4 regions of the Pantoea deleyi genome follow, and region 1 is predicted to be linked to each of the others. Evidence: predicted binding sites of a transcription regulator. Region 1 holds the regulator's gene; each other region holds the start of a gene.
The links. Region 1 encodes PhoB, which activates phosphate uptake and scavenging genes when phosphate is short. Its sites were predicted from a motif close to CTGTCATAAAACTGNCNNAT; they were not measured.
Positions count from the first base shown of each region.

Region 2: a site for PhoB is predicted at 3,558-3,577, ahead of J1C59_RS00785 (MIP/aquaporin family protein). Genes of this name have one in related genera too.
Region 3: a site for PhoB is predicted at 4,990-5,009, ahead of ugpB (sn-glycerol-3-phosphate ABC transporter substrate-binding protein UgpB). Genes of this name have one in related genera too.
Region 4: a site for PhoB is predicted at 2,750-2,769, ahead of pitA (inorganic phosphate transporter PitA). Genes of this name have one in related genera too.

Region 1 covers NZ_CP071405.1:3,026,640-3,034,014, reverse strand. The annotation lists gene J1C59_RS14385 (AAA family ATPase) at 1-2,216, opposite strand, end outside; gene sbcD (exonuclease subunit SbcD) at 2,213-3,412, opposite strand; gene phoB (phosphate response regulator transcription factor PhoB) at 3,610-4,299, shown strand; gene phoR (phosphate regulon sensor histidine kinase PhoR) at 4,314-5,627, shown strand; gene J1C59_RS14365 (PstS family phosphate ABC transporter substrate-binding protein) at 5,647-6,567, shown strand; gene J1C59_RS14360 (cobalamin-independent methionine synthase II family protein) at 6,731-7,375, shown strand, end outside.
Region 2 covers NZ_CP071405.1:163,081-170,455, reverse strand. The annotation lists gene ftsN (cell division protein FtsN) at 1-420, shown strand, start outside; gene hslV (ATP-dependent protease subunit HslV) at 509-1,039, shown strand; gene hslU (HslU--HslV peptidase ATPase subunit) at 1,050-2,387, shown strand; gene rraA (ribonuclease E activity regulator RraA) at 2,545-3,030, shown strand; gene zapB (cell division protein ZapB) at 3,085-3,324, opposite strand; gene J1C59_RS00785 (MIP/aquaporin family protein) at 3,718-4,572, shown strand; gene glpK (glycerol kinase GlpK) at 4,603-6,117, shown strand; gene glpX (class II fructose-bisphosphatase) at 6,213-7,223, shown strand; gene emrD (multidrug efflux MFS transporter EmrD) at 7,213-7,375, opposite strand, start outside.
Region 3 covers NZ_CP071405.1:326,236-333,610, forward strand. The annotation lists gene J1C59_RS01485 (branched-chain amino acid ABC transporter substrate-binding protein) at 1-818, shown strand, start outside; gene livH (high-affinity branched-chain amino acid ABC transporter permease LivH) at 952-1,878, shown strand; gene J1C59_RS01495 (high-affinity branched-chain amino acid ABC transporter permease LivM) at 1,875-3,146, shown strand; gene livG (high-affinity branched-chain amino acid ABC transporter ATP-binding protein LivG) at 3,143-3,910, shown strand; gene livF (high-affinity branched-chain amino acid ABC transporter ATP-binding protein LivF) at 3,912-4,625, shown strand; gene ugpB (sn-glycerol-3-phosphate ABC transporter substrate-binding protein UgpB) at 5,103-6,419, shown strand; gene ugpA (sn-glycerol-3-phosphate ABC transporter permease UgpA) at 6,474-7,361, shown strand; gene ugpE (sn-glycerol-3-phosphate ABC transporter permease UgpE) at 7,358-7,375, shown strand, end outside.
Region 4 covers NZ_CP071405.1:278,257-285,631, reverse strand. The annotation lists gene J1C59_RS01300 (hypothetical protein) at 1-16, opposite strand, end outside; gene J1C59_RS01295 (hypothetical protein) at 18-215, opposite strand; gene J1C59_RS01290 (aldo/keto reductase) at 500-1,486, shown strand; gene J1C59_RS01285 (BaiN/RdsA family NAD(P)/FAD-dependent oxidoreductase) at 1,493-2,677, opposite strand; gene pitA (inorganic phosphate transporter PitA) at 2,921-4,423, shown strand; gene uspB (universal stress protein UspB) at 4,458-4,793, opposite strand; gene uspA (universal stress protein UspA) at 5,210-5,647, shown strand; gene J1C59_RS01265 (hypothetical protein) at 5,869-6,081, shown strand; gene rsmJ (16S rRNA (guanine(1516)-N(2))-methyltransferase RsmJ) at 6,267-7,037, opposite strand; gene prlC (oligopeptidase A) at 7,046-7,375, opposite strand, start outside.

The sequences.
Region 1 (7,375 bases):
TGCTGCCAGGCCTGCGCCTGCTGCAGGTAGTGATCTTTCGCGGCCTGCCGCGCCTGTTCTGCGGCCTCCTGCGCCTGGCGCTGCTGCTCAAGCTGGCTTTCCCGTTCGCTCTGCTGCTGCTGCCACGCGGCCAGCGCCTCGCTATCGGCAATCGGGAAGGTGAGTGCCAGCTCACTGCTCAGCGCCTGCCATTGCTGCTCAAGCCGGTCGAGCTGCTGCTGCGTCTGCGCGATCTCTTCACGCAGGGTCTGCTGCTGCAGCGCGGACTGTTTCAGCTGCTCCCCTCTGGTGGTGCCCGCTTCGCGCAGCGCCTCGGTCTGCTGCTGCAGCGCCGCCCGACGCTGCTGGTTAGCACTTACTTCCAGCGAACGGTAGGCGTCCACCGCGGGATGTGTACAGGAGCCGCAGAGCGGACAGGGCTGATCGGCGGTGAGGCGGGCGCGGTAATCGCTGAGGTCGGCGATCTGCTGCTCCAGCGCACAGATTTTTTCGACATCGTCCAGCTGCTGCTTTTCACGTTTCCACGTCTCGCGCAGGGTCTGCAGCTCCGCCTCGCTCTGCTGATGTGCTTTTTCCAGCGCGCTCAGGCGCTGCTGACGCTGACCGAGCTGCTGGTGCAGCGGCTGCCACTGCGTGGCGAGCAGCAGCAGTTGCTGATGCGCCGGACGGTTATGCTGCAGCTGGCTCAGCGCCGCGCGCAGCGCTGCCGGCGGATGCTGCTCCTGAAGCGAAGTCAGTACTTGCTCCGCCTGCGACAGCGCCGCGCGAGCCTGCTGTTCCGCCTGCTGACGCGGCAGCGCCTGCTCAGCCTGCTGCTGTTGCTGCGCCTGCTGCGCGGCGATCTGCCGTTGCTGCTGTTCCGCCTGCTGTGCCAGGCCCGCCAGCGTCGTCTCACGCTGAGCCAGCAGCGCAAAGTTCTCCTGCCAGACGGGCAGGGAGGCACCCCACTGCGCCAGATCGGCCAGCTGCCGTTGTAACTGCTGCTGTTCAGCCAGCGCCTGCTGCCACCCGGCGACCTGGCGCGTCTGCGCCGTCAGGGCGAGCTGCGTCTGGTCCAGATGCTGCTGCTGGCGGCTGTTCTCCTGCTGCTGTTCTGAGAGCTGCTGCTGGCGTGTCGCAATCTGCTGATCCAGCGGCAGCACCTGGTCTGTCAGCAGACGCTCCTGCTGCTGCTGGTCCTGCAGCGCCTGCTGACGGGCGGTCTGGATGGCGGTGTAGTGCTGCTGATGCTGCTGCTGTTGCTGCTGCGCCTGCCCGGCGGCGGCCGTGAGCTGCTGACAGCGGCTGTCCGCCTGCTGCTGATCGGCGTGCAGCGTGTCGCGCTGCTGCAGGATGCCGCGCAGTTTTTCTGCCGGTTCGCTGCGGGCCAGCCGCTGGCGGTCACCCTCTGCCGCCTGCGAGGCGGCCTGTGCCTGCTGAACCGCGGCCTCCGCCTGCTCACGTTCCTGCTCAAGCTGCTGCGTCTGCTGCAGCCACTGCTGCTGCTGTTGCGCCTGCTGATAGTCTGTGCTGAGCCGCTGTTCGGCGTCGGTCAGATCGGCGAGCTGCTGCTGCAGCGCCGCACGCGCCTCGTCATCCAGCAGGGCCATCGCGCCCGCCTGACTGCGCAGCAGATCCAGCTGGGTCTTCGCCTCTTTGTGGCGCTCATAGATCGCGGTGGAGATCAGGCCGTAGATCTCCGTGCCGGTCAGCTCCTCCAGCAGTTCGGCGCGTTCGCTGGCCTTTGCGTTGAGAAAGGCGGCGAACTGCCCCTGAGAGAGCATCATCGAGCGGGTAAAACGCTCAAAATCGAGCCCGGAGAGGGTTTCGATCAGCTTAAGCTTGTCGCCAACCTTATCGGCGACAATCACGTTGTCGGCGCAGCGCGCCAGCTCCACGCGCGGGGCCTGCAGCTTGCCGTCGGCGGTGCCGCGTGCGCGGTTCTGGCTCCAGAAGGCGCGCCAGGCCTCGCCTTTAATTTCGAACTCCACTTCGGCCAGGCATTCCGCGCAGTCGCGGGTCATCAGCGCATTCTGGCTCTGGGATATCGCCCCCAGGCGCGGCGTCTGGTGATAGAGCGCCAGACAGATGGCGTCGAGCAGGGTAGTTTTACCGGCCCCGGTGGCACCGGTAATGGCGAACAGGCCGTTGCTGGCAAAGGGTTCGGCACGGAAGTCGATGAACCATTCACCGCGCAGGGCATTGAGGTTTTTAAACCGGAGCGTGAGGATCTTCATTGGGTCTCTTCCATGGCGGCCAGCGTCTGGCGGAACAGGGTGGTCATCTCGTCAATCTGCGTCTCATCCAGCGCCTCATCCAGCGCCAGGCGGCGGGCGAAGACCTCCTCCACCTTCAGCTCGTTCAGGGTTTCATTATCGAGCCGCGCCAGGCTCTGCTGACGCTGTTCCCGGCTGCGGCGAAGCAGCAGAACCTCCACCGGCAGCGCGGCGGTCAGGCTCTCAACCTGCCGCTGCAGGTCGCTGAGGTACTCCTGGGTGGTGACCTCGATGTCGAGCCAGGTGGGCTTCGCCTGCGCAACCGGACTGAGGGCGTTGAGCTGATCGGCGATCTGCGCCAGCGATCCTTTCAGCATTCGCATCGGCTGCGTCTGCGGCACCACCAGCGGCGTGACAGATTGCAGGCCGCTGGCCGCCAGCGCCACCAGGAAGACGCTCTTTTCGCTGCCCAGTTCATCAAAACTCAGCGGGATCGGCGAGCCGCTGTAGCGGATATGCTCGCTGCCCGCGACGCGCTGGGCGCGATGGATATGGCCCAGCGCAATATAGTCAGCCGCCGGGAAGGCGCTGGCGGGGAAGGCGTCCAGCGTGCCGATATAGATGTCGCGCACTGAATCGCTCTGGCTGACGCCGACGGTGGTGAGATGGCCGGTCGCGATGATCGGCAGCGCATGGCCCAGCGCCTGCGCGGCGGCGAAACGCTGTTGATAGTGCTCGGCGATCGCCTCCAGCAGCGAGGTCTGCTTGTCACGTCCCGACTGGCCCGCCCGGCTGCGCAGGATGTCGCGCGGACGCAGGTAGGGAATGGCGCAGAGCAGCGCGCCCGGTTCGCCCTGGCGGGTCGTGAGCAGCAGCACGTCGTCGTTCTCCTGCGGTGTGGCGATCACCCGCGTATTAAGGCAGGCCAGCAGTTCACGCGACTCGTTCAGCGTGGCAACGGAGTCGTGGTTGCCGGCCAGCACGATCAGCTGGCAGCCCGTAGGCTGCAGCGCCACCACAAAGCGGTTGAACATCTCGCGGGCATAGCTGGGTGGCGTTCCGGTGTCGAAGAGATCGCCCGCAATAATCAGCGCATCCACCTGATGCTGTTCAATCTGGATCAGCAGCCAGTCGAGAAACGCCTGATGTTCCGCCGCCCGGCTTTTGTTGTAGAAGAACTGCCCCAGATGCCAGTCCCCAGTATGAATAATGCGCATGATGAGTCCCTGCCGTTGTGATTCGCCCGGCGATTATACGGGCTCTGCGGCCAAAGCAAAAAAATGTCGTGGCCCTGTCATAAATGATTACCCACGAGGTTACAGGCAGGTTATGTTTTTCATAAAAGTGTCACAAATCTGACGCATAATGGCGCCGCGAATCTCAGTGACAGCCGTCATAATCTGCAGGAGTAATAATGGCTAAGCGCATTCTGGTTGTGGAGGATGAAGCCCCCATCCGCGAAATGTTGTGTTTTGTTCTGGAGCAGAACGACTATCAGCCGATTGAGGCGGAAGATTATGACAGCGCCGTGGGCAAGCTGATTGAACCCTGGCCCGACCTGATTTTACTGGACTGGATGTTACCCGGCGGCAGCGGCATTCAGTTTATCAAACACCTGAAACGCGAAGCGATGACGCGCGATATTCCGGTGATGATGCTGACCGCGCGCGGTGAAGAGGAAGATCGGGTTCGCGGGCTGGAAGTCGGCGCCGATGATTACATCACCAAGCCATTTTCGCCGAAAGAGCTGATGGCGCGGATCAAGGCGGTGATGCGGCGTATTTCGCCGATGGCCGTGGAAGAGGTGATTGAGATGCAGGGGCTGAGTCTGGATCCCTCCTCGCATCGCGTGATGTCCGAAACCACGCCGCTGGAGATGGGCCCTACCGAATATAAGCTGCTGCACTTCTTTATGACTCACCCGGAACGGGTTTACAGCCGCGAACAGCTGCTCAACCACGTCTGGGGCACCAATGTCTATGTGGAAGATCGCACGGTCGATGTCCACATTCGCCGTTTACGTAAAGCGCTGGAAGTCTCCGGCCACGATCGCATGGTACAAACCGTTCGTGGAACAGGGTATCGTTTCTCTGCCCGCTACTGAACGGAGTTTTCACCGTGCTGGAACGCCTCTCCTGGAAGAGATTACTTGCAGAACTGCTGCTGGCCTGCCTGCCGGGGCTGCTGCTGGGCCTGCTGTTCGGCGGCCTGGCCTGGTGGCTGTTGCTGAGCGTGCTGGCGGTACTGTTGTGGCACTTTCACAATCTGATGCGGCTGTCGCACTGGCTGTGGCTTGACCGCACCATGACCCCACCCACCGGGCGCGCCAGCTGGGAACCGCTGTTTTATGGCCTCTATCAGATGCAGCTGCGAAACCGGCGGCGGCGGCGTGAACTGGGTAATCTGATCAAGCGGTTCCGCAGCGGGGCCGAATCGCTGCCGGATGCGGTGATCCTGACCACCGAAGAGGGAACGATTTTCTGGTGCAACGGGCTGGCGCAGCAGCATCTTGGCCTGCGCTGGCCGGAAGATAATGGCCAGAATATCCTCAATCTCCTGCGCTATCCGGAGTTCTCCCGCTATCTCCGTCAGCGCGATTTTGACAAGCCGCTGACGCTGGTGCTCAACAACAAACTGCACATGGAATTTCGCGTGATGCCTTACAGCGAAGGACAGTGGCTGCTGGTGGCGCGCGATGTCACGCAGATGCACCAGCTGGAGGGCGCGCGCCGCAACTTCTTTGCCAACGTCAGCCATGAGCTGCGCACACCGCTCACGGTGCTGCAGGGCTATCTGGAGATGATGAACGATTCGGTGATGAGCGAACCTTCGCGCAGCAAAGCGCTGCACACCATGTCGGAGCAGACGCGGCGGATGGACAGTCTGGTTAAGCAGCTGCTGACGCTGTCGCGCATTGAGGCCGCGCCAGCCATCGATCTCAAAGAGAAGGTGGATGTGCCGGTGATGCTGAAACTGCTGCAGCATGAGGCGGCGACGCTGAGCGGCGGGCGGCACGAGATCCATTTCCATACCGATCCCCATCTTAAGGTGTTCGGCAACGATGAGCAGTTGCGCAGCGCCATCTCCAATCTGGTTTACAACGCCGTCAATCACACGCCAGCGGGCACGCGGATCGACATCAGCTGGCTGCGCAGCAAGCAGGGGGCGACTCTGCGGGTGTGCGACAACGGGCCGGGCATCGCGCCGGAGCATATTCCGCGCCTGACCGAGCGTTTCTATCGCGTCGATAAAGCGCGCTCCCGGGCCACCGGCGGCAGCGGGCTGGGGCTGGCGATTGTGAAACATGCGCTGAGCCACCATAACGCGCGGCTCGACATCACCAGTGTGCCGCACAGCGAGACCTGTTTTACCTTTACGCTGCCAGCGAGGTTGATTGTCAGCGGCGTGATGCAGGAGAATGCCGTACATTAATCGCCGCCGGATCTTGCTGATGCGCCTCCTTCTTTTACTGTTCATGACACTGCTGCCGGGCCTGGCGATCGCCCAGCCCGGCCCGCTCGCCGGTAACCTCAGCAGCGTGGGCTCCGATACGCTCGGCTATCTGATGACGCTGTGGAGCGAAGATTTCAGCCGTCAGGTGCCGGGCGTTAACGTGCAGGTGCAGGCCTCCGGCTCTTCGACCGCCCCGACCGCGCTGGCGGCGGGGGCGGCGCAGCTGGGGCCGATGAGCCGCCCGATGCAGGCCGATGAACGCCAGGCCTTCGAGGCGCGCTACGGCTATCCGCCGCTGGCCGTACCGGTGGCGATGGATGCGCTGGTGGTGGTGGTCAATCAGCGCAACCCGCTGCAGCAGATTGCGCCGCGTCAGCTCGACGCCATCTTCTCGGTGACCCGCCTGTGCGGCGCACGCGATGTGCCGCTGCGCTGGGGCGATCTCGGCCTGACCGGGGCGCAGTGGCGCAGCCGCCCGATTCAGCGCTATGGCCGCAACTCCGCCTCCGGCACCTGGGGATTTTTCAAGCAGCAGGCGCTGTGCCGGGGCGATTTCCGCAGCGACGTCGCGGAGTTTCCTGGCTCGGCCGCGGTGGTGCAGGCCGTCGCCGGCAATCCACGCAGCATTGGCTACGCCAGTTTCGGCTTTCACCTCAGCGGCGTAAAAATGCTGGCGGTGAGCAGCGATCAGGGACAGGCGATCGTTCCGGATGCCGACGCCATCCGCAGCGGCCGTTACCCCTGGGCGCGTCCGCTCTACCTCTACGTCAATAAAGCGCCCGGTAAACCGCTGCCGCCGCTGGTGGCGGCCTTTCTGCAGCAGGTGCTCTCGGTGCAGGGACAGCGGCGCGTCAGCGAGGCCGGTTATCTGCCGCTGTCGGAAAGTCAGATCGCTCAGGCGCAGGCCTCCCTGAAATAACCCCGAACATGAATTAATTTCATCATCGCTGAATTTTCTTCAGTTGCAGCGGCGTCCCGTGCGTGCCACTCTGTGCGCAGACATTTAGCCATCCAGATGGCTATTTATATCAGAATGCAACTATTTCCTGCCGTCATTACCGGCAGGCGAGAAAGGAGTGATCATGCAAAGAGAAACCGCCCCGTTCCGTGCCGACACCGTCGGCAGCTTCCTGCGACCTGCCGCCATCAAACAGGCGCGCGAACAGTTTGCCGCCGGTGAGATCGCTGCCGCTGCGCTGCGTGAGGTCGAAGATGCGGCGATCCGCGATGTGGTCGCGAAACAGCGTGAAAACGGCCTGAAGGTGGTCACGGATGGCGAGTTTCGTCGCGGCTGGTGGCACTTCGACTTCTTCTATGGCCTGCAGGGCGTTGAGCGTTATGAGGCGGAGCAGGGCATTCAGTTTAATGGCGTGCAGACCAAAGCGCACGGCGTGAAAGTGGTCGGCAAGCTGGGCTTCCCGGCGGATCACCCGATGCTCGACCATTTCCGCTTCCTGCAGAGCATTGCCGGCGATGCGGTGCCGAAGATGACCATTCCCAGCCCCAGCGTGCTGCACTTCCGTGGCGGCCGCAAAGTCATCGACGCGGAGGTTTATCCGGACCTGGCCGACTACTTCAGCGATCTGGCGCAGACCTACAAAGCGGCCATCAGAGCGTTTTATGACGCGGGCTGCCGCTATCTGCAGCTGGACGACACCGTCTGGGCTTACCTCTGTTCTGAGGATCAGAAGCGCGATATCCGGGCGCGCGGCGACGATCCGGAGCAG
Region 2 (7,375 bases), 1.1 Mb from region 1:
CGTCAGCAGCAGTTGCAGCAACAACAACTGCGCCAGCAACAGCAGCAGGCACAGCAACAGCAACGCCAGCAGCAGCAGCAGCAGCAAAACGTACAGCGCCAGACGCAGCAGGCCGCGCCGATCACGCGTGAACCAGAGGTGCAGTCAAAACCGCAGGAAACCGCGAAAGCGAAACCGGCAGAAAAAGCCTCTTCGCAGCGCTGGATGGTGCAGTGTGGTTCGTTTAAAGGCACCGACCAGGCTGAATCGGTCCGTGCCGGCTTAGCCTTTGAAGGCTTTGAAAGCCGGATTACCACCGGTGGCGGCTGGAATCGTGTGGTTATCGGTCCTTATAAAGATCGCGCCTCGGCCGACAGTACCCTGAAGCGCCTGCGCAGTTCCGGACACAGCGGCTGCATTCCACTCTCCATCGGGGGTTGAAACCCGTCAAACCCGCCCCATATCTGTTGCATGATACTCCGCGCCCGGTGCGCGGAGTCCTTTTCCGACTGCAACAAGGGGTCTGCCCGTGACAACAATAGTAAGTGTACGACGCAACGGCCAGGTAGTGATTGGCGGTGATGGCCAGGCTACGCTCGGCAATACCGTGATGAAAGGCAACGTCAAAAAAGTGCGTCGTTTATACAACGATAAGGTGATTGCCGGTTTTGCTGGCGGCACCGCAGACGCCTTCACCCTGTTTGAACTGTTCGAACGTAAGCTGGAAATGCATCAGGGCCATCTGGTCAAAGCGGCGGTGGAACTGGCCAAAGACTGGCGTACCGACCGTATGCTGCGTCGTCTGGAGGCCTTACTGGCCGTTGCGGATGAGTCCGCATCGCTGATCATCAGCGGTAACGGTGACGTCATCCAGCCTGAAAACGACCTGATCGCCATCGGCTCCGGTGGGCCTTTCGCTCAGGCAGCGGCACGCGCCCTGCTGGAGAATACCGAACTGGGCGCACGCGACATCGTTGAGAAGTCGCTGAACATCGCGGGTGATATCTGCATCTACACAAACCACAACGTTAATTTCGAAGAATTAACGTCTAAGGCGTAAGGGTATAAATATGTCTGAGATGACTCCACGCGAAATCGTCAGCGAACTGAACCGTTTTATCATCGGCCAGGACAGCGCCAAGCGCGCCGTGGCAATCGCACTGCGTAACCGCTGGCGCCGCATGCAGCTCGACGAAGAGCTGCGCCACGAAGTGACCCCTAAAAATATCCTGATGATCGGCCCGACCGGTGTCGGTAAAACCGAAATCGCCCGTCGTCTGGCGAAGCTGGCCAATGCGCCGTTCATTAAGGTCGAAGCCACCAAATTTACCGAAGTCGGTTATGTCGGTAAGGAAGTGGACTCCATCATTCGCGATCTGACCGATTCGGCCATCAAGATGGTGCGCAGTCAGGCGATCGAGAAGAACAAATATCGCGCCGAAGAGATGGCCGAAGAGCGCATTCTGGACGTGCTGATCCCACCGGCTAAAAACAACTGGGGCCAGTCAGAACAGAGCGCTGAGCCGTCTGCGGCGCGTCAGTCATTCCGTAAGAAGCTGCGCGAAGGCCAGTTGGATGACAAAGAGATTGAGATCGATCTGGCGGCCAGCGGGCCGGGTGTCGAAATCATGGCCCCTCCGGGCATGGAAGAGATGACCAGCCAGCTGCAGTCGATGTTCCAGAACCTCGGCGGCCAGAAGCAGAAAGCCCGTAAGCTGAAGATCAAAGAAGCGATGAAGCTGCTGATCGAAGAAGAAGCGGCAAAACTGGTCAATCCGGAAGAGCTTAAGCAGGACGCGATCGACGCCGTTGAGCAGCACGGTATTGTGTTTATCGATGAGATCGACAAAATCTGTAAACGCGGTGGCCAGAACTCAGGCGGTCCGGATGTCTCACGCGAAGGCGTACAGCGCGACCTGCTGCCGCTGGTTGAAGGCTGCACCGTCTCCACCAAGCACGGCATGGTGAAAACAGACCACATCCTGTTTATCGCCTCCGGTGCATTCCAGGTTGCCAGCCCTTCCGATCTGATCCCGGAACTGCAGGGTCGTCTGCCGATTCGTGTTGAGCTGCAGGCACTGACCGTTAACGATTTCCAGCGCATTCTGACCGAGCCGAATGCCTCGATTACCGTACAGTACAAGGCGCTGATGAACACCGAAGGGGTGAACATTGAGTTCACCGAAGAGGGTATTCGTCGTATCGCGGAAGCCGCCTGGCAGGTCAACGAAACCACCGAAAACATCGGTGCGCGCCGTCTGCATACCGTGCTGGAGCGTCTGATGGAAGATATCTCCTATGACGCCAGCGATCGCTCCGGTGAGTCTGTGACCATCGACGCGGAGTATGTCGGCAAGCATCTGGATGTCCTGGTGGCAGACGAAGACCTGAGCCGCTTCATTCTCTGATTCACCGATTCGTGCTTTTCAGAAGCCCAGCCCACCCGGCTGGGCTTTTTTATGCATGTTCTTGATCGAACGATGCTTTTTTCATACTGATGATTTTGCCAACAATCTGCATATAGCGATATACTTACCCTTCCTGTGGCAAACAGACGAAACCCTTATGAAATACGATACATCTGAACTCTGCGATATCTACCATGAAGAAGTGAATGTTGTTGAACCGCTTTTTTCAAACTTCGGTGGGCGCACTTCATTCGGTGGTCAGATTACCACAGTGAAATGCTTTGAAGACAACGGCTTACTTTACGATCTGCTGGAAGAAAATGGCCGGGGTCGGGTACTGGTTATCGATGGCGGCGGCTCCGTCCGTCGGGCGCTGGTGGATGCGCAACTGGCGCAGCTGGCGGCGACCAACGAGTGGGAAGGCCTGGTCGTGTACGGTTCGGTGCGGCAGGTGGATGAGCTGGAAGAGCTGGAAATTGGCATTCAGGCCATTGCGGCGATCCCGGCTGGCGCAGCGGGTGAAGGGATTGGCGAAAGCGATGTGCGCGTCAATTTCGGCGGCGTCACCTTCTTCTCCGGCGACCATCTCTACGCTGACAATACCGGTATCATTCTGTCAGAAGACGCGCTGGACATCGAATAGCGCAGACATGAAAACGGGTGCCAGAGCACCCGTTTTTTCACGTCAGCTGAGGCTTCAAACCTCTTCCATTTTTCCCAGCAGGGCACGCAGACGTTCCTGCCACACATGCTGTTCTTCTTTCAGGTGCTGATTTTCACGCATCAGTGCATCGTGGTTGCCCGCAACCTGTTGCGCATCGTTACGCAGTGAGTTGTTCTGCTCTTTCAGCTCTTCGATTTCCATCTGCAACAGGGTGATGGTATCAATCGCCTGCTGTACTTTCGCTTCCAGTTTCTCAAACACTTCAAATGACATCTTTCTGACCTCTCCTAAATTCTGCAAGGCGTTGATGATGCCAGCTTAAGCCAGCAACGTTGTCCCGATTGTATGTAGCCTCACCCCGCAAGTCCAGCAACGTGGCCGCCGCGAGCGCAGTCTGTAACACTTTTCAGTCAATCCCTGAAACCGGGCGTCGCAGAGGACAGCCGTGGTCCGATCCCACGGCAACAGGGCGCGAATTGTGGTTAAAGAAAGCAGGAATACGCGAAATCGCGCATTTTTATGACACAGTACACAAAAAATGATTTCGCTATTTCTCGTTTATGTTCGTTAACGATAAATTCACATCAGCCCTACATCAAAGCTGGGTGACTCATGGACTGAGAACAAAAACTGATAAAATTTAACCTCGCTTCAGGAACCACTATTATGAGTCAGACAACTAACACGCTCAAAGGTCAGTGTATTGCCGAATTTCTGGGGACAGGCTTGATAATCTTCTTTGGCGCAGGCTGTGTGGCTGCTCTGAAACTCGCCGGTGCCGCATTCGGTCAGTGGGAAATCTGCATTATCTGGGGCTTAGCCGTCTCAATGGCGGTGTATCTTACCGCGGGCGTTTCAGGCGCGCACCTGAACCCTGCCGTCACGGTCGCGCTCTGCCTGTTCGCCAGCTTCGACGGTCGTAAAGTACTGCCCTACATTCTGGCGCAGGTCGCCGGCGCATTCTGCGCGGCCGCGCTGGTTTATGGTCTTTACTACAGCCTCTTTTTCGATTACGAGCAGAGTCACCAGATGGTGCGCGGCACCGTTCAGAGTCTGGATCTGGCGGGCATCTTCTCTACCTATCCTAACCCGCACATCAGCGTCGGTCAGGCGTTCCTGGTCGAGATGGTCATTACCGCTGTACTGATGGCAGTGATTATGGCGCTGACCGACGATGGCAACGGCGTTCCGCGTGGCCCGATGGCGCCGCTGCTGATTGGCCTGCTGGTTGCGGTTATCGGTGGCTCCATGGGTCCACTGACCGGCTTCGCCCTGAACCCGGCGCGTGATTTCGGACCGAAGCTGTTCGCCTTCATCGCAGGCTGGGGTAACGTGGCGTTCACGGGCGGTAAAGATATCCCTTACTTCCTGGTCCCTGTTTTTGGCCCGCTGGTCGGTGCCTGCCTGGGTGCCGTAGGATATCGCACTCTGATTGGTCGCTACCTGCCAGGTATCGCGCAGGAACCTGCAAACGTCCCGGCAGAAAAACCCGTTGCACGCGCTCAGCAGCGTAAAGCGTAAGTTTCACCTTTTATCATCAGGACTGAATTTATGACTACCACAACAGATAAAAAGTATATCGTCGCGCTCGATCAGGGCACTACCAGTTCACGTGCCGTCATCCTCGATCACGACTCCAATATCGTCGCGGTATCGCAGCGCGAATTCACCCAGATCTACCCGAAAGCGGGCTGGGTTGAGCATGACCCGATGGATATCTGGGCGTCGCAAAGCTCGACGCTGGTAGAAGTACTGGCGCACGCCGACATCCGCTCTGATGAGATTGCGGCAATCGGTATCACCAACCAGCGTGAAACCGCGATTGTCTGGGAAAAAGAGACCGGTAAGCCGATCTACAACGCGATCGTCTGGCAGGATCCACGCACCGCAGACTACTGTAACAAACTGAAGAAAGAGGGTCTGGAAGAGTACATCCAGCACACCACCGGCCTGGTGATTAACCCGTACTTCTCCGGCACCAAAGTGAAGTGGATTCTGGATCACGTTGAGGGTGCGCGTGAGCGTGCGAAACGTGGCGAGCTGCTGTTCGGCACCGTGGATACCTGGCTGGTCTGGAAAATGACGCAGGGTCGTGTGCATATCACCGACTACACCAACGCCTCCCGTACCATGATGTTCAACATTCACAAGCTGGAGTGGGATCAGCGCATGCTGGATATCCTGGATATCCCGCGTGAAATGCTGCCGGAAGTGAAGTCCTCTTCGGAAGTCTACGGTCAGACCAACATCGGCGGTAAAGGCGGTACCCGTATTCCAATCGCCGGTATTGCCGGTGACCAGCAGGCCGCCCTGTATGGCCAGCTCTGCGTCCAGCCTGGCATGGCGAAAAACACCTACGGCACCGGCTGCTTTATGCTGATGAACACCGGGACTGAAGCGGTGACCTCCACGCACGGCCTGCTGACCACCATCGCCTGTGGCCCGCGCGGTGAAGTGAACTATGCGCTGGAAGGCGCGGTGTTTATCGGCGGTGCCTCTATTCAGTGGCTGCGTGATGAGATGAAGCTGATCAGCGAAGCCGCTGACTCTGAATACTTCGCGATGAAAGTCAAAGATACCAACGGCGTCTACATGGTGCCGGCGTTCACCGGTCTGGGCGCACCTTACTGGGACCCGTATGCCCGTGGCGCGATCTTCGGTCTGACCCGTGGTGCTAACTCCAACCACATCATCCGCGCGACGCTGGAGTCCATCGCTTATCAGACGCGCGACGTGCTGGAAGCGATGCAGAACGATGCCAACACCCGCCTGCAGGCGCTGCGTGTGGATGGCGGTGCGGTCTCCAACAACTTCCTGATGCAGTTCCAGGCTGACATTCTGGGCACCCGCGTTGAGCGCCCGGAAGTCCGCGAAGTGACCGCGCTGGGTTCTGCTTATCTGGCCGGTCTGGCTGTGGGCTTCTGGCAGGATCTGGATGAAGTGCGCGCCAAAGCCGTTATCGAACGTGAGTTCCGTCCAAGCCTGGAAACCACCGAGCGTAACTTCCGTTATGCTGGCTGGAAAAAAGCGGTTGCCCGCGCTCAGGCCTGGGAAGAACAGGAGTAATAGCCAGGCCCGCGGCGACCATCGTCGTGGGCCTTTCCCCGCCCCACCGCCCCGCTGTGTTACACTGCCTGCCTGTTTTTTGTCAGGTAGATGCCATGAAACGAGAACTTGCCATTGAATTTTCCCGCGTAACCGAAGCAGCCGCGCTGGCGGGCTACCACTGGTTAGGACGCGGCGACAAAAATGCGGCCGATGGCGCGGCTGTCCATGCCATGCGTCATGTCCTGAACTCCATTGAAATCGACGGTCAGATTGTGATTGGCGAAGGCGAGATCGACGAAGCGCCGATGCTCTATATCGGTGAAAAAGTCGGTACGGGACGCGGTGACGCGGTCGATATTGCGGTCGATCCGATCGAAGGCACCCGCATGACGGCGCTGGGTCAGGCGAATGCCCTGGCCGTGATGGCCGTGGGCGACAAGGGAAGCTTCCTGCACGCCCCCGATATGTATATGGAAAAACTGATTGTCGGCCCGGCGGCGCGCGGCGTGATTGACCTCGACCAGCCTCTGGAAACCAACCTCCGCAACATTGCGATCGCGATGAACAAGCCGCTGTCGCAGCTTACCGTCTCCATTCTGGCAAAGCCCCGCCATGACGCGGTGATCGGTCAGCTGCAGCAGCTCGGCGTGCGGGTGTTTACCTTCCCGGATGGTGATGTCGCCGCCTCGATTCTGACCTGCATGCCGGACAGCGAAGTGGATGTGATGTATGGCATCGGTGGCGCGCCGGAAGGGGTGGTCTCGGCGGCGGTGATCCGCGCGCTGGACGGGGATATGCAGGGCCGGTTGCTGGCACGGCATCATGTGAAGGGCGACAGCGCCGAAAACCGCCGGCTCGGTGAGCAGGAGCTGCAGCGCTGTGCAGAGATGGGCATCGAAGCGGGCAAAAAACTGACGCTGAGCGAGATGGCGCGCAACGACAATGTAGTGTTTGCCGCCACCGGCATCACCAGTGGCGAGCTGCTGAAAGGCATCACGCGTCAGGGCAATATCGCCACCAGCGAAACCCTGCTGATCCGCGGTAAATCACGCACCATCCGCCGCATCCAGTCGATTCACTACCTCGACCGTAAAGATCCGGCGCTCCATCCGTTTATCCTGTAACCGGCTGGTTGCCGCGCTCCGGCTGACGAGAGAGCGGCAACCAGCAGAGCAGCATCACCAGCGCGGTGAAGAACATCAGCATCCCCAGGCTGAACTGATCGCGCTGCGGCATCAGGGCAGAGAGCCAGGCCACGAGGCCCGATCCCAGGTTC
Region 3 (7,375 bases), 1.3 Mb from region 1:
ATCTCTGCTCATCCTCGACGCAGCCCGCTTCTGACATCTATGAAGATGAAGGCGTGCTGATGATCACCCCGGCCGCGACCGCGCCAGACCTGACCTCCCGCGGCTACAAACTGATTATGCGCACCACCGGCCTTGACTCCGATCAGGGGCCGACGGCGGCAAAATATGTGATGAGCGAGCTGAAACCGCAGCGTATCGCCGTCGTACACGACAAGCAGCAGTATGGCGAAGGCCTGGCGCGCGCCGTGCAGGAGAGCCTGAAAAAGCAGGGCGCGAACATCGTGATGTTTGAAGGGATCACCGCCGGGGACAAAGATTTCTCCACGCTGGTGGCTCGCTTCAAGAAAGAGAACGTCGATTTCGTCTACTTCGGCGGTTACTACCCGGAAATGGGCCAGATCGTCCGTCAGGCGCGTGCGGCAGGTCTGAAAACCCAGTTCATGGGGCCGGAAGGCGTGGGTAACGCCTCACTGTCGAACATTGCCGGTGCCGCGTCTGAGGGCATGCTGGTGACCCTGCCAAAACGCTATGACCAGGTGGCGACCAACCAACCTATCGTGGATGCGCTGAAAGCGAAGAAACTGGATCCGACCGGTCCGTTCGTCTGGACCACCTACGCCGCACTGCAGTCGCTGGCGACCGGCATGGAGCGCAGTAAGAGCGCCGAGCCGGATGCCATCGTGAAAAACCTGAAAGAGGGTGCCGCAGTGCCAACCGTAATGGGCAACCTGAACTGGGATGAGAAGGGCGATCTCAAGGGCTTTGAATTCGGCGTCTTCAAATGGCATGCCGATGGCACCTCGACCGCTGTGAAGTAAACCAGGTTGTTTTCGGGTAGAGGACAGACCGGGTAACCGGTTTGTCTGACCTGTGACATGAACGCCTGGCACCTCACTGCCAGGCGTTTTTTGTACCCCGGTCGCCTGCGATCGGACAAGTAAGGGTTAAGGTATGTCGGAGCAGTTTCTCTATTTTATTCAGCAGATGTTTAACGGTGTGACCCTGGGAAGCACTTATGCGCTGATCGCCATCGGGTACACCATGGTTTACGGCATTATCGGCATGATCAACTTCGCCCACGGCGAGGTTTACATGATCGGTAGCTACGTCTCCTTTATCGTGATTGCGGCCCTGATGATGATGGGCATCGACACCACCTGGCTGATGATCGCCGCGGGCTTTGTCATGGCCGTGATAATCTCCAGCGCCTACGGCTGGAGCATCGAACGTGTGGCCTATCGCCCCGTGCGTGCCTCGAAGCGCCTGATTGCGCTGATCTCCGCCATCGGGATGTCGATATTCCTGCAGAACTACGTCAGCCTGACGCAGGGTTCACGCGACCTGGCACTGCCGAGCCTGATCACCGGACAGTGGACGGTTGGCGAGAGCAACGGCTTTGCCGCCACCATCTCCACCATGCAGGTGGTGATCTGGGTCGTGACCTTCCTGGCGATGCTGGCCCTGACCACGTTTATCCGCTACTCCCGCATGGGCCGCGCCTGTCGCGCCTGCGCAGAAGATCTGAAAATGGCCAGCCTGCTGGGCATTAACACCGACCGCGTGATCTCCCTGACCTTTGTGATCGGGGCCGCGATGGCCGCCGTTGCGGGCGTGCTGCTGGGACAGTTCTACGGTTCGATCAACCCCTTCATCGGTTTTATGGCCGGCATGAAGGCGTTCACCGCCGCCGTGCTGGGCGGGATTGGCAGCATTCCCGGCGCGATGATTGGTGGTCTGGTGCTGGGTATCGCCGAGGCGCTGACCTCCGCCTATCTCAGTACGGAATATAAAGATGTGGTCTCGTTTGCGCTGCTGATCGTGGTGCTGCTGGTGATGCCCACCGGGATTCTGGGTCGCCCGGAGGTCGAAAAAGTATGAAGACTTCCTTTATTAATGCGCTGATCTCGGCCCTGATGCTGCTGGTGCTCGCCACCTTCTTCATGGGGCTGCGCCTGAACCTCGACGGCACGCAGCTGGTAGTGCAGAACGCCGGTAGCGTGCGCTGGAACTGGATCGCGACAGGCTGTGTGGTGGTGTTTCTGTTCCAGCTGCTGCGTCCGATCTGGCAAAGCGGCCTGAAGAAAATTTCCGGTCCGGCGCTGGTGTTACCGGGCCTGGATGGATCGACGCCGAAGCAGAAGCTGGTGATGGCGGTGCTGATTGTCGCCGCGATTGCCTGGCCTTTCCTGGTGTCGCGCGGCACCGTCGATATCGCCACCATGACGCTGATCTACGTGATGCTCGGTCTGGGCCTGAACGTGGTGGTCGGGCTGTCCGGTCTGCTGGTGCTGGGTTACGGCGGTTTCTATGCCATCGGTGCCTACACCTTTGCGCTGCTGAACCACTATTACGGACTCGGCTTCTGGCAGTGTCTGCCGCTCTCCGGCATCGTTGCCGCACTGTTTGGCCTGCTGCTGGGCTTCCCGGTGCTGCGACTGCGCGGCGACTATCTGGCGATTGTGACGCTGGGCTTTGGTGAGATCGTGCGTATTCTGCTGCTGAACAACACCGCCCTGACCGGCGGGCCGAACGGCATCAGCCAGATCCCGAAACCGACGCTGTTTGGTCTGGAGTTTGGCCGGACGCCGCGCGAAGGCGGCTGGGATACCTTCCACAACTTCTTTGGCCTGAAGTATGACCCCAGCGATCGCATCATCTTCCTCTACATGGTGGCGCTGCTGCTGGTAGTACTGACGCTGTTTGTCATCAACCGGCTGCTGCGGATGCCGCTGGGCCGCGCCTGGGAAGCGCTGCGCGAGGATGAGATTGCCTGTCGTTCGCTGGGCCTGAGTCCGACCCGCATCAAGCTCACCGCGTTCACCATCAGTGCCGCCTTCGCCGGTTTTGCCGGCAGTCTGTTCGCGGCGCGTCAGGGCTTTGTCAGCCCGGAATCCTTTACCTTTGTCGAATCCGCCTTTGTGCTGGCGATTGTGGTTCTGGGCGGCATGGGTTCCCAGTTTGCGGTGATCCTGGCGGCCATTCTGCTGGTGGTGTCACGCGAGCTGATGCGCGATCTGAATGAGTACAGCATGCTGGTGCTGGGGGGACTGATGGTGCTGATGATGATCTGGCGGCCACAGGGATTATTGCCGATGAAACGCCCGCATCTGAAACTCAGAACCGGTAAAAAAGGAGAGCAGGCATGAGTCAGCCTTTATTAGCCGTTGAAGGCCTGATGATGCGCTTCGGCGGTCTGTTAGCCGTAAACAATGTGGCGCTGGAGCTGCGCCCGCAGGAGATCGTGTCGCTGATCGGGCCGAACGGGGCCGGTAAAACCACCGTGTTTAACTGTCTGACCGGCTTCTACAAACCCACCGGCGGCAGCATCAAGCTGCGCGAGCAGCATCTGGAAGGCCTGCCGGGCCAGAAGATTGCGCGGATGGGCATCGTGCGGACTTTCCAGCATGTGCGTCTGTTCCGTGAGATGACGGTGATTGAGAACCTGCTGGTCGCGCAGCATCAGCATCTGAAAAGCGGGGTGTTTTCCGGCCTGCTGAAAACCCCGGCGTTTCGCCGCAGTGAGAGCGAGGCGCTGGACCGTGCCGCAACCTGGCTGGAGCGGGTGGGTCTGCTGGATCTGGCAAACCGTCAGGCGGGCAACCTGGCCTATGGTCAGCAGCGCCGGCTGGAGATAGCACGCTGCATGGTGACGCGCCCGGAGATCCTGATGCTGGATGAACCGGCCGCGGGCCTGAACCCTAAAGAGACGCATGAGCTGGATGCGCTGATCGCGGAACTGCGGGGTGAACACAAGGTGTCGGTGCTGCTGATTGAGCATGATATGAAGCTGGTGATGGGCATCTCTGACCGCATCTACGTGGTGAATCAGGGAACGCCGCTGGCTAACGGAACGCCGGAGGAGATTCGTCACAATCCGGATGTCATTCGCGCCTATTTAGGAGAGGCCTGAGATGGCAAATGCGATGTTAACCATTGAGAACGTCAGCGCCCATTACGGCAAAATTCAGGCGCTGCACAACGTCAGCCTCTATATTAATCAGGGCGAAATCGTCACCCTGATCGGGGCCAACGGCGCGGGGAAAACCACGCTGCTGGGCACGCTGTGCGGCGAGCCGCGCGCCACCCAGGGCACCATCACCTTCGATGGCAAAGCCATTACCGACTGGCAGACGTCGCGCATTATGCGCGAGGCGATTGCCATCGTGCCGGAAGGACGACGGGTCTTTTCACGCATGACGGTGGAAGAGAACCTGGCGATGGGCGGCTTCTTTGCCAGTCGCCAGGCGTACCTGACGCGGATTAAACGCGTTTATGAACTCTTCCCGCGGTTGGAGGAGCGTAAAATCCAGCGCGCCGGAACCATGTCGGGCGGCGAACAGCAGATGCTGGCGATTGGCCGTGCGCTGATGAGTCAGCCGCGCCTGCTGCTGCTGGATGAGCCGTCGCTGGGGCTGGCACCGATCATTATTCAGCAGATTTTCGACACCATTGAGCAGTTGCGCAGCGAGGGGATGACCATCTTCCTGGTCGAGCAGAACGCCAATCAGGCGCTGAAGCTGGCGGATCGGGGCTATGTGCTGGAGAACGGGCATGTGGTGCTCGAAGACACAGGCGCAGCACTCCTGTCCAACGAAGCCGTCCGCAGCGCTTACCTGGGCGCCTGATAGGGCGCGGCCTGGCCGGGCAGGTTTCGGCTGGGCCGCGCTCGCCATCCTCACGTACGACGTGTACGCTGCGGTGGCGGCGCTGTCCGCCCGCAACAAATAAGCTCAACGCGCAGGGAACACGGGCAGAAGAGGGAAGCGTTGCGCACCCTGGACAAACACAACGTGCTGGCCCGCATACGGGCGTATCTCAGGGATGAAGTGCGTAATCGCGCGGGCCGGGCATGTTATGGATGACGGATTTTACGTCCTGCCGATCTGATCGTGTTTCCTGTGGATGATCGCGTGAACAGCAAACTGGCCAGACTTCGCCCACAATCTCACGACCACGGGCGTTAGCTGCGTCGCCTTTCCTCTCTTTCGCCTGTCATCCGGCTGTCACCTGTCCGTTATTAATCCGTCATTTTTCCGTGTCATGTTACTTCGCGAACCAGAAATCCGTGATTTCACGCGTATTTACCTGCACAGGAAAACACTATGTCCGTCGTTACCTTTCGTCGTAGCCTGATGAGCGCGCTGCTCGGTCTGGCGATCAGTGGCCAGGCGCTTGCCGCCACTGAGATCCCTTTCTGGCACTCCATGGAAGGCGAGTTAGGCAAAGAAGTCGATTCGCTGGCACAGCGTTTTAATCAGACTCACCCCGATTACAAAATTGTTCCGACCTACAAAGGTAACTACGAGCAGAGCCTGGCCGCCGGAATTGCGGCAGTGCGCAGCGGTAAAGCGCCTGCGGTGCTGCAGGTCTATGAAGTCGGCACGGCGACCATGATGGCCTCCCAGGCGATCGTGCCGGTGCATCAGGTCTTTAAAGACGCGGGCATCCCCTTCGACGAGAAGCAGTTCGTGCCCACGGTGGCGGGATACTACAGCGACAGCAAAGGTCAGCTGATCTCTCAGCCGTTCAACAGCTCGACACCCGTGCTCTACTACAACAAAGACGCCTTTAAAAAAGCGGGTCTGAATCCGGATCAGCCGCCGAAAACCTGGCAGGAGCTGGCGACAGATGCCGCCGCACTGCGCAAGTCGGGCATGAGCTGCGGCTACGCCAGCGGCTGGCAGGGCTGGATCCAGATTGAAAACTTCAGCGCCTGGCATGCCCTGCCGGTGGCGACGAAAAACAACGGATTCGACGGCCTGGATGCGGTTCTGGAGTTCAACAAGCCGGTGCAGGTTCGCCACATCGAACTGCTGGAAGCGATGAACAAAAAAGGGGACTTCACCTACTTTGGCCGCAAGGATGAGTCCACCGCCAAGTTCTACAACGGTGACTGCGGCATCACGACCGCCTCATCGGGATCGCTGGCCGATATCCGCCACTACGCAAAATTCAACTTCGGCGTGGGCATGATGCCGTATGACGACACCGTGCCGGAGGCGCCACAGAACGCCCTGATCGGCGGTGCCAGCCTGTGGGTGATGAAAGGCAAGGATCCGGCCACCTACAAGGGCGTCGCCGAATTCATGCAGTTCCTGGCTAAGCCGGAAATCGCCGCAGAGTGGCACCAGAAAACCGGCTATCTGCCGATCACTACCGCCGCCTACACGCTGACGAAGCAGCAGGGCTTCTATGACAAAAATCCGGGTGCGGATATCGCCACCCGCCAGATGATGAACAAGCCGCCGCTGCCGTTCACCAAAGGGATGCGTCTGGGCAACATGCCGCAGATCCGTACCGTGATCGACGAGGAGCTGGAAAGTGTCTGGACCGGCAAACAGTCGCCGCAAAGCGCGCTGGATAACGCAGTGAAACGCGGCAACGACCTGCTGCGCCGCTTCCAGCAGCAAATGAAGTAATCTCTCCCTGCGGGCCAGCCCCGGCTGGCCCCCTTTTCTGACGCCAGGTACGCCATGTCTTCATCCCGTCCGGTCTTTCGCACCAGCCTGTTACCCTATCTTCTGGTGCTGCCGCAGCTGCTGATTACCGCCATTTTCTTTCTCTGGCCCGCCGGTGAGGCGCTGTGGTATTCGCTGCAAAGCCTCGATCCCTTTGGCATCTCCAGCCGCTTTGTCGGACTGGAAAATTTCAGGCGGCTGTTTGCCGATCCCTACTATCTCGACACCTTCTGGACCACTCTGAAATTCAGCGGGATGGTGACGGTGTTCGGGATGCTCTCGTCTCTGCTGCTGGCGGCGCTGGTGGACTATGTGGTGCGCCTGCGCCGCCTCTATCAGACGCTGCTGCTGCTGCCCTACGCCGTCGCGCCGGTGGTGGCGGCGGTGCTCTGGATGTTTCTGTTTAATCCCGGCCTGGGCCTGTTCAGCTACCTGCTGAACCACCTCGGCTACAACTGGAACTACGCGCAGAACAGCGGTCAGGCGATGTTCCTGATTGTGCTGGCGTCGATCTGGCAGCAGATGAGCTACAACTTTCTGTTCTTCTTTGCCGCCCTGCAATCGATCCCGAAATCGCTGGTGGAAGCCGCCGCGATTGACGGTGCGGGCCCGGTACGGCGCTTTTTCAACCTCTCGCTGCCCCTGATCGCGCCGGTCAGCTTCTTTCTGCTGGTGGTTAACCTGATCTACGCCTTCTTCGACACTTTCCCGGTGATCGATGCCGCAACCGGCGGCGGACCGGTGCAGGCGACCACGACGCTGATCTACAAAATCTATCGCGAAGGCTTTACCGGGCTGGATCTCTCCTCGTCCGCGGCGCAGTCGGTGGTGCTGATGCTGCTGGTGATCGGGCTGACGGTGATCCAGTTCCGCTTTGTCGAACGTAAGGTGCAATATCAATGATTGAGAATCGACGC
Region 4 (7,375 bases), 1.2 Mb from region 1:
ATATCGCGGTACCCACCTCATACTCCCTTTAACGTGTTTACATGGCGGGCAAAATCTTCATGGACTTCCTCGCTCAGCGTATTGACTGAGATATTGCCGTTCTCATCAATGATGATCCGCTCACCTTCCGCGATCGAGTCGTTAATATCCTGACGGCTCATGATCTGCAGAAACTTCTCGGGACTGGCAAAGACCGACGAAATAAATTTAAACATGGCGATCCACCTGGTAGCCTGAAAACATGAAGTATGTGACCGAATCCACACTCTCGCCTGTTTAATTTCAGGTGAAATTTCTTAAAATCAATTAATTAGCGAAGCGGTGAAGGCCCGGACGCCGCCGTTTTTCGCGGAAAACGTCAACGTTACCAGCAGCCTGCCGATGCGCTGCACCGCGCCGATCTGCCGCATCATCCGGTCGCCTCTGCGCCGGAAAGCGCTAAGCTCAATGGTTAGCCCTCTTCTGTCACCCTGTCTGAAACGCATCGAGGAATGTTTGCATGAAACTACGAACACTGGGCCGTACCGGTCAGCGCGTCTCTGAAGTTGGTTTTGGCGCATGGGCCATTGGCGGCACCTGGGGAGAAGTGAGCCTGGAGGATGCCAGAGCGGCCCTGAACGCCGCGCTGGATGCGGGTATAACTTTTATCGACACCGCCGATGTCTATGGCGATGGCCGTTCCGAAAAAATCATTGCTGAGGTGCTGAATGCGCGCGGCGGCGAACGCCCGTTTGTGGCCACCAAGCTCGGCCGTCGCCTCTCGCCCCACGTCGCCCAGGGCTATACGGCAGAGAACCTCAACGCCTTTATCGACCGCTCACGGGAGAATCTGCAGACCGACACCCTGGATCTGGTGCAGCTGCACTGCCCGCCAACGGAGGTTTACTACAACCCGGACGTGTTCGCGATAATGGATGAGATGGTGGCCGCCGGGAAGATCCGTCACTACGGCGTCTCCGTTGAGAAGGTTGAGGAAGGTCTGAAGGCGCTGGCATTTCCCAACGTCTCGTCGATTCAGCTGATCTACAACATTTTCCGCCAGCGTCCGGCGGAACTGCTGCTGCGCGAAGCGAAACGACGCGAGGTGGCGATTATCGCCCGTGTGCCGCTGGCCTCTGGCCTGCTGACCGGCAAGATGCGCGCCGACAGCGTGTTTGCGGCGGACGATCACCGCAGCTTTAACCGTGACGGTGAAGCGTTCGATAAAGGCGAAACCTTCTCAGGCGTGCCGTACGACGTGGCTCTGGCCGCGGTCGAGGAGATCCGCCGGCTGGTGCCAGGTGACATCACGATGGCGATGTTTGCGCTGCGCTGGATCCTGATGAACGAGGAGGTCAGCGTGGTGATCCCTGGCGCGAAAAACCGTGAGCAGGCGGAAGCCAACGCCCGCGCCAGTGACGTTGAGGCACTCTCTGCGGAGACAATGACCGCGCTGAAGCAGATCTATCAGGAGAAAATTGCACCGCATGTGCATCAGCGCTGGTAGCGCGGCTTACAACGCCTGGGCGCAGGCCCAGGCGGAACTCCAGGCCCACTGGAAGTTATAGCCGCCCAGCCAGCCGGTGACATCGGCAACTTCACCGATAAAGTAGAGTCCCGGCACCCCGCGCGCTTCCATCGTTTTCGAGGAGAGCTGGGTGGTATCCACACCGCCGAGCGTCACCTCCGCCGTGCGGTAACCCTCGGTGCCATTGGGCTGGATACGCCAGGCGTGCAGCGCCTGCGCCAGTTCGCTCTGCTGCCTGCTGTTGAGCTGCTTCAGAGTGACATCCGGCACCATCTTCATTCCCTGCAGCACGTCCACCAGCCGCTTCGGCAGGATCTTCGCCAGGCTGTTTTTCAGGCTCAGGTTCGGGTGCGCGTTGCGCTGGGCCGTCAGAAACGCCTCCAGCGGCGTAGCGGGCGACAGATCGATCGTAACGAATTCACCCGGCAGCCAGTAGCTGGAGATCTGCAACACCGCCGGGCCGGAGAGGCCGCGGTGGGTGAACAGCATCGCCTCTTTAAAGCGGGTGCCATCCTGCGCGTCGATCGTGGTGTCCAGCGCGACGCCTGACAGCGTCTGTAACTGCTCCAGCAGCGGCTTATGCAGGGTAAAAGGCACCAGCGCCGCCCGCGTCGGATAGACGTTCAGGCCGAACTGATCCGCGATTCTGTAGCCAAACGGCGAGGCGCCCAGGCCCGGCATCGACAGGCCGCCGCTGGCGATCACCAGCTTCTGCGCCTGAACCGTGCTGCCATTGAGTTGCAGCGTATAGCCGCTGTCGTCGCGCGCCACGCTGAGCACCTCGCTGCGCAGCCGCAGCGTCACGTTCCCTTTGTCGCATTCGGCCAGCAGCAGATCAACGATCTGCTGAGCCGAGTCGTCGCAGAAGAGCTGACCCAGGGTTTTCTCGTGCCAGGCAATCCCGTGGCGATTCACCAGATCGATAAAATCCCACTGGGTGTAACGCGCCAGCGCGGATTTACAGAAGTGGGGATTGTGCGACAGATAGGCCGCCGGTTCGGTGTAGAGATTGGTAAAATTGCAGCGGCCACCGCCCGACATCAGAATCTTACGACCCGGCTTTTTGCCGTTATCCAGCAGTAATACGCGGCGTCCGCGCTGCCCGGCCTGAGCGGCACAGAACAGCCCTGCGGCACCGGCACCAATGATGATAACGTCAAACTGTTCCACTGCGGTTCACTCATTTTACGGGAAAGGCGCAGATTGTAGTGATCTGCTCACGGAGACGCCAGCGTCAAAAAATTGCCGTAAATGTGTCATATTGTATCTGACTGATATCTGACCCTTTTTCACCCACCGGGCTGTCACTCTTACGACGAAAGGTCAAATTAGAACTATATTTTGCTTTCCCATACCGCACGTTGTCGCGGATAATGCGCCGCGTTCATGTCCTCCAAAAATGGCGTAACGTTTATGCTACATCTGTTTGCTGGTCTAGACCTCAGTACTAGCCTGTTATTGGTTCTTGCCCTGCTGTTTGTATTGTTTTACGAAGCAATCAACGGTTTTCACGACACGGCCAACGCAGTTGCGACGGTCATCTATACCCGTGCCATGCGGGCCCAGCTTGCTGTGGTCATGGCCGGTGTCTTCAACTTCCTTGGCGTGCTGCTCGGTGGATTGAGTGTCGCTTACGCTATCGTTCATATGCTTCCCACCGATCTGTTGCTGAATGTTGGATCGGCGCACGGTCTCGCCATGGTGTTCTCCATGCTGCTGGCGGCGATTATCTGGAACCTCGGCACCTGGTATCTCGGGCTGCCTGCCTCCAGCTCCCATACGCTGATTGGTGCCATCATCGGTATCGGTCTGACCAATGCTCTGATGAGCGGAACGTCGGTCGTTGATGCGCTCAACATCCCGAAAGTGCTGAATATCTTCCTCTCGCTGATCCTGTCGCCAATTGTCGGCCTGGTGCTGGCAGGGGGGCTGATCTTTATTCTGCGCCGCTACTGGAGCAGCACCAAGAAGCGGGCGCGCATCCACATGACGCCTGCGGACCGCGAGAAGATCGACGGCAAGAAAAAGCCGCCGTTCTGGACCCGTATCGCCCTGATTGTTTCGGCAATCGGCGTGAGCTACTCGCACGGTGCGAACGACGGTCAGAAAGGCATTGGCCTGATCATGCTGGTCCTGATCGGTGTGGCACCTGCCGGGTTCGTGGTCAACATGAACGCCTCCGGCTATGACATCACGCGTACCCGCGATGCGGTCAACCACCTTGAGCAGTACTATCAGCAGCATAACGCGTCGCTGACGCACATCATCCAGATGGCACCGCCTAAGCTGCCAACGCCGGAAGAAGTGCCTGCGGCCAGCCCGAAAGAGTTCCATTGTGACAGCGCGCGCGCACTGCAGGCGGTACAGGGTGCACAGGTGCTGCTGAACAATCTGCAAAGCTACGATCAGCTGACCGTAGACCAGCGCGGTCATATGCGTCGCCTGCTGCTGTGTATCTCTGATACCGCAGACAAAGCGGCCCGTCTGCCGGAAACCTCAGCGGATGACAAGCGCTTCCTCAATAAACTGAAAAGCGACCTGCTGGGCACGATCGAGTATGCGCCGATCTGGATTATTGTGGCCGTCGCGCTGGCGCTGGGCACCGGTACGATGATTGGCTGGCGTCGTGTTGCCACCACCATCGGTGAGAAGATTGGTAAAAAGGGCATGACCTATGCGCAGGGTATGTCAGCGCAGGTTACCGCCGCGCTGTCGATTGGCATCGCCAGCTACACCGGGATGCCTGTTTCCACCACGCACATCCTCTCCTCGTCGGTAGCCGGTACAATGCTGGTCGACGGCGGCGGATTGCAGAGCCGGACCATCAAGAATATCGCCATGGCCTGGGTCTTCACCCTGCCGGTCTGTATTCTGCTTTCCGGTTCGCTCTACTGGATTGCCCTGAAACTGGTGTAATCTCCGCGAAAAAGGGCGACTCAGGTCGCCCTTTTTAATGCCAGATCGCCAGCCCCACCAGACTGATCACCACCAGCCCGCACAGCGCGCTGGTCAGAATGAACTGCCCCCGCACCCGCTCACAGCGCCGGATGAACTCATCGTCATGGTGGTCAAGGTAACGCTTTGCCCAGATATAGGTTACCAGCCGCACCTGTTTGCTCGGCTGGCCGTGAGAAGTGAAAAAGCCCGCACCATCGACATACTGATACAGCAGCGGATCACAGCCCCGCAGCACCGCCAGCAGCGCGCGCAGTGATGAGAAATAGCGCGCCATATTTACGATACACACCACACAAAGAGCCCAGAAAAGCGCAACAGTGCTGATCATCTTCTCCCCCTCCCGGCCGGAATCGCAGCCGCAGCCCCCGCATCATGCACTGAGCCCGCCTGCCGATATAACCCGCCACTGAATCACCGGACTGCAAAAGTTTTTCGACCCCCTGAGCGGCCGCGAATCGGACCGCCTTTTTTCAGTGTAGGAGAAATCTTTACATTTTTTCCAACGATGATTTTCGTTCAGCGCGAGTAAATTCTGAACAGCCTTGATCTGCTGCACAAGCCAGGCGGCAACGGCAGCATTTGCGGTGAGAGAAGGCTATACTCAGGGGATAACAACATCATCACCTGCAACGCAGGTAGACACTTTGGTGGCGCTCATCGCCCGCTCGCGCAAGGGATTTCGCTAAGCTGTGACGCGGCAGGAACACCGGATGCCATCCTTAATCTCGTGAAAGGAGTTTTATCATGGCTTATAAACACATCCTGATTGCAGTAGACCTTTCCCCGGAAAGTCAGTTGCTGGTGGATAAGGCCGTCTCGCTGGCGCGTCCGTACGATGCCAGAATTTCCCTGATTCACGTTGATGTGAATTACTCTGACCTCTACACCGGCCTGATCGATGTCAATCTGGGGGATATGCAGAAGCGCATTTCCGAAGAGACGCATACCGCGCTGAAAGGGTTGTCGGACGCAGCAGGCTATCCCATCAGTGAGACGCTGAGCGGCAGCGGCGACCTGGGCCAGGTGCTGGTGGATGCGATTAAGAAATATGATGTTGATCTGGTCGTGTGTGGTCATCATCAGGATTTCTGGAGCAAACTGATGTCCTCTGCCCGCCAGCTGATCAATACCGTGCACATCGACATGCTGATTGTGCCGCTACGCGATGAAGATGACGCGTGATCCCGCTTCCGAAAGCCGGCGCCCGCCGGCTTTTTTTATGCCTGGACACCCTGCCCCTGCCGGGCTGATTCCTGACAGCAAAACGTAACTTATCAAAGTATTACGATAGGCAAAGATCACCGCATTCGTTATCTTTCGCTGGCTTGCCTGTTATTTGCACGGGCGAGCACCGCACAAGAGTTCCTTTATCTGATTCAGAGAAACAAATAAGGATGTTAACGATGAGAGAAATTAACCTGGCAGAAAAAACGGCGGTCAGCGGAGCAGGTGTCACCAATCTGATAGCTTTCGTGCACCTGACTAAAGAGCAACTGACGGAATTAAGAAAATGGGCTCTCCCATTCCAGCCTGAACACATCGATCCAAACCTGCCGGCCCTTCGTCCACCTGTGGGGTATTTGCCCCATGGGATTGTGGCCTACCGGTCAAAATAAGCGGCTCGCCGGGCACGGGCATAACGATTATGCCGCAGTCACACGCAGTGCCTTTTAAAAAAAATGGCTGAAACTATTCAGCCATTTTTTTATTTCACCGGTCGTCGGTTAAAACGTGCATGACCCGTCCGGCAAGGAAACGTGTCCGATAAACCGGTCAGGCTGCCTGGCGGACGACACCCCTGTCACGACCCGGATTGCGCCGCGCCTGTCAGAGGAGGATAGATATCGAAGCGATGACTTTTGGTGACCACCGCCGCCTGCGTCTCCACGCCTGCCAGCGGCGGCGCGTAGTCTGGCCGTTTAACCACAATGCGCTTCTTGGCCAGCCGGCGGGCCGGTTCCAGTAACGCATCCGCGTCTTCATCGGGGCCAACCAGCGACTGGAATACCCGCATCTCCTTTTTCACTAACGCACTTTTCTGGCGATGGGGATACATCGGGTCAAGATAGACCACATCGGGCTGCGGCGTGATCTCGCCCAGCGCCTGTGCGCTGGCGGCATGAATCAGCGTCAGCCGTTCGCGCAGCCAGGGCCCGATTTCGGCATCCTGATAACCGCGCTGCAGGCCATCTTCCAGCAGTGCAGCCACCACCGGATGACGTTCCAGCATCCGCACCCGGCAACCCAGCGCCGCCAGCACAAACGCATCCCGCCCCAGACCGGCCGTGGCATCAACCACATCCGGCAGGTAGCTGCCTTTGATGCCGACCGCTTTCGCCACGGCTTCACCGCGACCGCCACCAAAGCGGCGGCGATGCGCCATCGCCCCGGTGACGAAATCGACAAAAATGCCGCCCAGCCGGGGCTCATCACGCTTGCGCAGCTCCAGATGCGTGGCCGTCTGCACCAGGGCCAGCGGCGCGGCGTCATCGTGCTCCAGCCGCCAGCGCTGCGCTAAATGTGATAAGGCGCCGTTTCCGGCGCCCGATTCATCAAGTAAACAGATTTTCACGAACCGACTTATCCCTGAATGCCGTAATGTTCCAGCATCGCATCGAGCTGCGGCTCACGCCCACGGAAACGTTTGAACAGCTCCATCGGCTCTTCAGATCCCCCGCGTGTCAGGATGTTATCCAGGAACGACTGACCGGTTTCACGGTTGAAGATGCCCTCTTCTTCGAAGCGGGAATAGGCGTCTGCCGCCAGCACATCGGCCCACAGATAGCTGTAGTAACCGGCAGCATAGCCACCCGCGAAGATATGGCTGAAGGCGTGCGGGAAGCGGCCCCACTCCGGGCTCGGAACGACCGCCACGCGGCTTTTCACTTCACGCAGGGTTTCCAGAATCTG